DNA from 2 places in the Geodermatophilus sp. CPCC 205761 genome. Region 1 is predicted to be linked to the other one. Evidence: riboswitches for the same ligand, from Rfam matches in the RefSeq annotation. Region 1 holds a riboswitch; the other holds the start of a gene.
What was found. Region 1 has a riboswitch for S-adenosylmethionine ahead of MY526_RS17155 (aminotransferase class V-fold PLP-dependent enzyme). Riboswitches for the same ligand answer to the same signal wherever they lie in the genome.
Positions count from the first base shown of each region.

Region 2: linked by a shared signal. The riboswitch ahead of thrC (threonine synthase) and the one ahead of MY526_RS17155 (aminotransferase class V-fold PLP-dependent enzyme) in region 1 are both predicted to bind S-adenosylmethionine.

Region 1 covers NZ_JALPKQ010000028.1:49,412-52,938, reverse strand. The annotation lists gene MY526_RS17160 (hypothetical protein) at 1-251, shown strand, start outside; gene MY526_RS17155 (aminotransferase class V-fold PLP-dependent enzyme) at 257-1,627, opposite strand; SAM riboswitch class IV at 1,657-1,770, opposite strand; gene MY526_RS17150 (LLM class flavin-dependent oxidoreductase) at 2,000-3,109, shown strand; gene MY526_RS17145 (NADPH-dependent FMN reductase) at 3,106-3,527, shown strand, end outside.
Region 2 covers NZ_JALPKQ010000013.1:4,070-7,596, reverse strand. The annotation lists gene thrC (threonine synthase) at 153-1,454, opposite strand; SAM riboswitch class I at 1,467-1,594, opposite strand; gene MY526_RS10015 (HAD family hydrolase) at 1,654-2,475, shown strand; gene MY526_RS10010 (ABC transporter permease) at 2,517-3,398, opposite strand; gene MY526_RS10005 (alpha/beta fold hydrolase) at 3,395-3,527, opposite strand, start outside.

The DNA of each region.
Region 1 (3,527 bases):
CCTGGGCCCTCTACGACGGCCGGGCCACCGCGGCGGAGAACTGGGAGGAGCGCACCGGCCTGGCCGTCGCGAACGGCGACGGCCGGTTCCGCGCGGCTCCCGACGGCCCGCTGCTGCAGAGCCCGCACCCACCCGGCGGGCTGCGCTACGCCGACGCGGTGGCCCTGCCCGGCGGCGGCACCCGCTGGTTCTACGAGGCCACCCGCGCCGACGGCGCGCACGAGCTGCGCACCGTCCTGCTGCCGGGCTGACACGGTCACTTCCCGGGGGAGCCGCAGCCGGCTCCCCGGGTGACGGCCCCCGGGTCCGCGCCGGCCAGGCCGGCCAGGGGGCGGGGGTCGTCGGCCGGCGCCCACCGCCCCGACCGGACGGCGTAGTCGACCGCCGGCCCGCGGTCGAGGAAGGCGGCCAGGCCCTCGAGGAGCCGGTCCACGTCGGCCGCGGTGGTGGCCAGCCCCACGCTGGCCCGCAGCGCCCCCTGCGGCACGCCGAGCCGGGCCAGCAGCGGGTGCGCACAGAACCGGCCGTCCCGCACGCCGACGCCGTGCTCGGCGGACAGGACGGCGGCGACCAGGCCCGGGTCGGCCCCGTCGACGGTGAACGAGACGACGCCGGTGGGCGCGGTCGAGTCCGGCCAGATCCGCAGCCGGCGGACGCCGGGCAGGGCGTCGAGCCCCGCCTCCAGCCGGTCCCGCAGCGCGAGCTCGTGGGTCTCGAGCGCGCCGTCGGGCAGCGCCGCCAGCGCGTCGCAGGCGGCGGCCAGCGCCACCGCCCCCAGCACGTTGGGGGATCCGCCCTCGTGCCGGTGCGGGGCCGCGGCCCACGTCGTCCCCTCGACGGTCACCTCGTGCACCGCCCCGCCGCCGGCGAGGTGCGCCGGCGCGTCGTCCAGCCAGTCCCGCCGGCCGACCAGCGCGCCGGTGCCGAAGGGGGCGTAGAGCTTGTGGCCGGAGAAGGCGACGTAGTCGGCGCCGGTCGCGGCCAGGGAGAACCGGCGGTGCGGCACCAGCTGCGCGCCGTCGACGGCGACCCGGGCCCCGGCGGCGTGCGCCAGCTCGACGACGTCGGCCAGGGGCAGCGCCTCGCCGGTCACGTTGGACGCCCCGGTGACCGCGACCAGGGCGTAGCGGCCGCGCACCAGCTCCGCGGCCAGCTCGCGCAGGGTCGCCGTCACCGTCGCCTGCGTGGGCAGCACGGTCGTGGCGGCCCGGCGCTGCCACGGCAGCAGGTCGGCGTGGTGCTCACAGTCGAGGACGAGCACCCGATCCCCGGCGGGCACGCACCCGGCCAGCAGGTTGAGCGCGTCGGTCGTGTTCCGCGTCAGCACGCAGACGTCGTCGACGCGGGCGCCGACGAAGCCGGCGACGGTGTCCCGCGCCGACTCGTAGAGGGCGGTCGACACCTGGGAGAGGTAGCCGGCGCCGCGGTGCACGCTGGCGTAGAGCGGCAGCGCCTCGGCCACCCGGTCGGCGACGGCGACCAGGGCGGGCGTGCTGGCCGCGGTGTCCAGGTCGGCGTACGGGGCGCGGCCGGCGGGCACCAGCGGCACCTCGGTGTCCGCGCCGACGACCGGCAGCAGCGGGCAGCCGGCCGGAGCGGCGGGACGGGACAGGACAGCGCCGGTCACGGGGCCTCCTCGGTTCGGGGACCCGTGCGGGCCCGCGCTTGCGGACGCCGGTCGGCGCCCGCCGGGTCGTCACCCGGGGCACCCCATCGCGGAGGGAGGGTTGCCGGCCAGCGAGCCGGGGCTTGTCGCTGGCGCTCTTGACCTGCCGGGCAGCGTGACATGCGACCCGGTTACCCGTCAAACCCGATCGAGATGGTAGAGATATGTCCGTGCCCGCCGTCCTCACCTCGACCGCCGCCGCTCCGCGGCTGGTCCGGCGTGTGCACGTGGACCTGGGCCGGGTCTGGTCCGCGCGCTGTCGCTGACGCCGCCCCGCGTCCCCTCCCCCGGCCGCCCGTCCCGCGCGGCCCCCGTCACCCCTGAGGACCACCCGTGCCGATCGAGTTCCTGGGCATCGCCGCCACCAACGACGGTTCCGAGACCACCCCGCGCTCCGGGCCGAGCTTCGACAAGGAGTTCACGCTGCGGCTCGGCCGCGCACACGAGGACTGGGGGTGGGACCGCGTGCTGTTCGCCTACGGGTCCGGCTCCCCCGAGCCGTCGGCGGCCGCCGCGTTCCTGCTCTCGCACACCGAGCGGCTGCAGGTGCTGCTGGCCCACCGGCCCAACGTCAGCTACCCGACCTTCGCCGCGAAGACCTTCGCCACGCTGGACCGGATCGGCGACGGCCGGCTGACCGTCCACTTCATCACCGGCGGCACCGACGCCGAGCAGCGCCGCGAGGGCGACCACCTGACCAAGGACCAGCGCTACGGCCGCACCCGCGAGTACATCCAGATCGTCAAGAAGGCGTGGACCTCGCACGAGCCCTTCGACTGGGACGGCGAGCACTACCGGTTCGCCGACTTCGTGAGCGACACCTTCCCGGTGCAGCAGCCGCGGCCCGACGTCTCCTTCGGCGGCTCGTCGGAGGCCGCCTACGCCGCGGGCGGGGCCGAGGCCGACGTCTACGCGCTGTGGGGCGAGCCGCTGGCCGAGACCGCGGCGCAGATCGAGCGCGTGCACGCGGCGGCCCGCGCGGCCGGGCGGACGACGATGCCCCGCATCCAGGTCGCCTTCCGTCCCATCATCGCGCCGACCGAGGAGCTGGCCTGGGAGAAGGCGCACCGCACCGTCGACCGGATCGCCGCCCGCACCGGCGGCGGCGCGCAGCCGCTGACCCGGCGGCACCCGCTCACCGAGCCGGAGAACGCCGGCTCCCAGCGGCTGCTGGCGATCGCCGAGCGCGGCGAGCGCTTCGACCGCGCGCTGTGGACGCCGACGGCGACGGCGACCGGCGGCGCGGGCAACTCCAACGCGCTGGTCGGCACCCCCGAGACGGTCGCCCAGGCGCTGCTGGACTACGTGGACCTCGGCGTGGACATCATCTCGATGCGCGGCTACGACCTGCTCGGGGATGCCATCGACGTCGGCCGGTACGTGCTGCCGATCGTGCGCGAGGAGGTCGCCAAGCGCGACGCCGCCGCGGCGGCCGCCCCGTGAGCACGATCGCGGTCGTCGGCAACCCCAAGCCGCACTCCCGGACCCGCGCCGCCGCCGAGCACGTCGTCGAGCGGCTCACCGGCGCCCCGCCGGACCGCGTCGTCGACGTGGTCGACCTCGGCTCAGGCCTGCTCGGCTGGGGCGACCCGGCGGTCGAGGAGGCGGTCGCCGCGCTGCGGGCCGCCGAGGTCGCCGTCGTCGCCAGCCCCACCTACAAGGCGACCTACACCGGCCTGCTCAAGCTGTTCCTCGACCAGGTCGGCACCGGCGACCTCGCCGGCGTGGTGGCGGTCCCGCTCATGCTCGGCGCGGGGCCCGCCCACGCGCTGGCGCCGGACCTGCTGCTCAAGCCGGTCCTGGTCGAGCTCGGCGCCACCACGCCCACCCGCGGGCTCTACCTGCTCGACAAGACCTGGGA
Region 2 (3,527 bases), on a different contig from region 1:
CGCCGGGTCTAGCTCTTCCGCCCGTCGAACACGAACGTGGAACCGAACCGCGGGAGAAGGTACAACACGAAGGGCGTGGTGAGAGCAACCTCACCCACGCCGGACACGGATGGAGGGACGACGTCCCCCGATCCGGCTGCGACCCTACTCCGTCACCCGATGAGACCGGCCGCCCGCACCGACTTCAGCGACGGCTGCACCCGGTGGGTCGGCCCGACGACCGGCTCCAGCGGGTCGAGGGTCTTGAGGCCCTCCCCGGTGTTGAGGACGACGGTCTCCTTGGCCGGGTCCAGCCGGCCGTCCTCCAGGAGCTGGCGCAGCACCGCGACCGTGACGCCGCCGGCGGTCTCGGCGAACACCCCGGTGGTCCGGGCGAGGTCGCGGATGCCCTGCACGATCTGCTCGTCGTCCACCCGGCCGACCGCGCCACCGGTGCGCCGGATCGCGTCGAGCGCGTACGGGCCGTCGGCGGGGTTGCCGATGTTGAGCGACTTGGCGATGCCGGTCGGCTTCACCGGCTTGACGACGTCCCACCCGTTGTCGAAGGCCGTGGCGATCGGGTCGCAGCCGGCCGACTGGGCGCCGAAGATCGTCCACTCGCTCGCCTCGACGATGCCGGCGGTGGTCAGCTCGCGGAACGCCTTGTCCACCTTGGTGAGCAGCGAGCCCGACGCCATGGGGATGACGACCTGGGCCGGGATCCGCCAGCCGAGCTGCTCGGCGATCTCGTAACCCATCGTCTTGGAGCCCTCGGCGTAGTAGGGCCGCACGTTCTGGTTGACGAAGGCGGTGTCCTCGAACTCGTCGGTCTCGGCGAGCTCGCTGGTCAGCCGGTTGACGTCGTCGTAGGAGCCGTCGACGGCGACCAGCGTCTGCCCGTAGACCGCCGACTGGACGACCTTGCCCGGCTCCAGGTCGCTCGGGATGAACACGAACGACGGGATGCCGACCCGCGCGGCGTGCGCGGCGACCGAGTTGGCCAGGTTGCCGGTGGAGGCTGCGGCGATCTTGGTGTAGCCCAGGCGCTTGGCGGCGGTCGCCGCGAGGCTGACCACGCGGTCCTTGAACGAGTGGGTGGGGTTGGCCGAGTCGTCCTTGACCCAGAGGCCCCCGGTGACGCCCAGCTCCGCGGCCAGCCGGTCGGCCCGCACCAGCGGGGTCAGGCCGGGGTCGAGCGAGACGCGGTCGGCCGGGTCCTGCCCCACCGGCAGCAGTGCGACGTAGCGCCAGATGTTCTGCGGGCCGGCCTCGATCTGCTCGCGGGTGACCGCGCGCATGATCTCGGGGTCGTAGTCGACCTCGAGCGGGCCGAAGCACTCGGCGCAGGCGTGCTCGGCGACCAGGCCGAAGGTGGCGCCGCAGTTGCGGCACACCAGCCCGCGTGCCGGACACGGGGGCACCGGGCCACCGGCACCGGAGTCGGCCTGAAGGGAACCGGGAGCGGTCAGGGTCATGCGACGACTACCTCCTCATCTTCCCCGCGGCGGGCCGTCGAGCCGCGCGGGACGGAATTGGCACCTCTCGCCGCGGAGTGCGCGGTCGGCGGTTGCCGGGGCTTCATCGGGCCGTGTCCCTCTGCCCCTCTGGATGAGTGGAACGCACCGACTGTACCCAGGTGACCGTCGTCGCTGCGGACCCGGCCACGATGAGTCCGTGACTGCGCGGATCGTCTACACCGACCTCGACGGCACGATGGTCGGCCCCCGGGGCTCCTTCTGGCACACCGCCGCCCGCGACCTCACCGCCGGCCCGGCCACCGCACTGCTCGACCTGCACCGGGCCGGCGTCCCGCTCGTGCTGGTCAGCGGGCGGACGTTCGAGCAGGTGGTGGAGGCGGCGCGGATCTTCGCGGCGGACGGCGCGATCGCCGAGCTCGGCTCCGTCGTCGGCTGGGACGGCGGCCGCGGCGTCCACCGGCTGACCGGGGAGCTGCCCGCCGAGCACGCCGCGCGGGCCCCGATGGAGGTGATGGCCGAGCTCGGCGTCGTCGAGGACCTGCTGGCGCGCCACGCCGGCCGGCTGGAGTGGCACGCCCCCTGGCACGCCACCCACACGACCGACGCGCTGCTGCGCGGCCGGGTGGACCCCCTGGCCGTCGACGCGTACCTCGCCGAGCGCGGGCACGGCTGGCTGACGCTCAACGACAACGGGTCCATCCCGGCGACGTCCCGGATGACCCTGGCCCCCGACGCGCTGCCGCCGCGGGTCTACCACCTGATGCCGCGCGGCATCTCCAAGGGCGCGGCGATCGCGTGGGACCTCGAGCGACGCGGCCTGACCCCCGACGACGCGGTGGCGATCGGCGACAGCGTCAGCGACCTGGAGATGGCGCCGGCGGTCGGCCGGCTGTGGATCACCGCGAACGGGGCGACCGTCGACGGGATGGCCGACCTGCTGGCCGCCGTCCCGAACGTGGCGGTGACCGGTGCCGCGATGGGCGAGGGCTGGGCCGAGGCCGTCCGCGCGAGTCTCTGATGGAGTGGTTCTGTCGGCGTCACGCCGACAGAACCACTCCATCAGCTCGTGACGTCGCGGCGGGCGAAGTGGCGGAAGGCCAGCGCGGTGAAGACCGCCGCGTACACCAGCGACTGGACCACGCCCCGGAACAGGTCGCCGGAGTCGACCGGGGTCTGCAGCAGGTCGGTCCAGGCGAACTCCTCCGCGGTGGGGAACCAGTCGCGGACCGCGCCGAGCTGCTCGACCTGGTCGAGGATCGCGAAGACGAACATGGTGAACACCGCGCCGCCGACCGCGGCCAGGGGCGCGTCGGTGATCGTGGAGAACCAGAACGCCAGCGTGCCGACGACGAGCAGGTGGACGGCGAGGTAGCCGACCATCCCGGCCAGCCGCAGCAGCCCCTCACCCTGGCCGAGCGTCACGCCGATCGGCGTCTGGATCGCCTCGAACCCGAAGGCGATGCCACCGGCCACCAGTCCGGTGAGGACCAGCGCCAGCAGCGCCCCCACCGAGAGCACCAGGGCCGCGTACCACTTCTGCCGGAGCAGCCGCATCCGCGGCACCGGCGTGGCCAGCGTGTAGCGCAGCGACCCCCACTGCGCCTCGGCGGCAACCGTGTCGCCGAAGAACAGCGCGTAGACGACGACCAGGAAGAAGCTGGTCGTCGCGAACAGCACGAACAGGGTGAAGTTCAGCCCGCTGGAGGTGGCGACGTCGACGAGGTTCAGCCGGCTGTTCTCCGCCGCCTCCTCGCTGGCCCCCAGCTGCAGCGCCGCGATCAGGATCAGCGGCAGCGCGACCATCAGGGCGAAGACGCCGATGGTGCGCCGGCGCTTGAACTGCCGGCGCAGCTCGACCGACAGCCGCAGCGTGCGCTCGGGCCGGTACCCGGCGATCGCCCCCGTCGGCTGGACGTGCTCGGTCTCCATGCTCCGGCTCACGCCTCCTCCCCCACCAGCGCCAGGAACGCGTCCTCCAGCCGGCGCCGCGGCGTGAAGGCGTCGACCTCGAGGCCGGCCTCGACCAGAGCCTGCAGCGCCCGGACCCGGCTGGTGCCGTCGAGCTCGGCG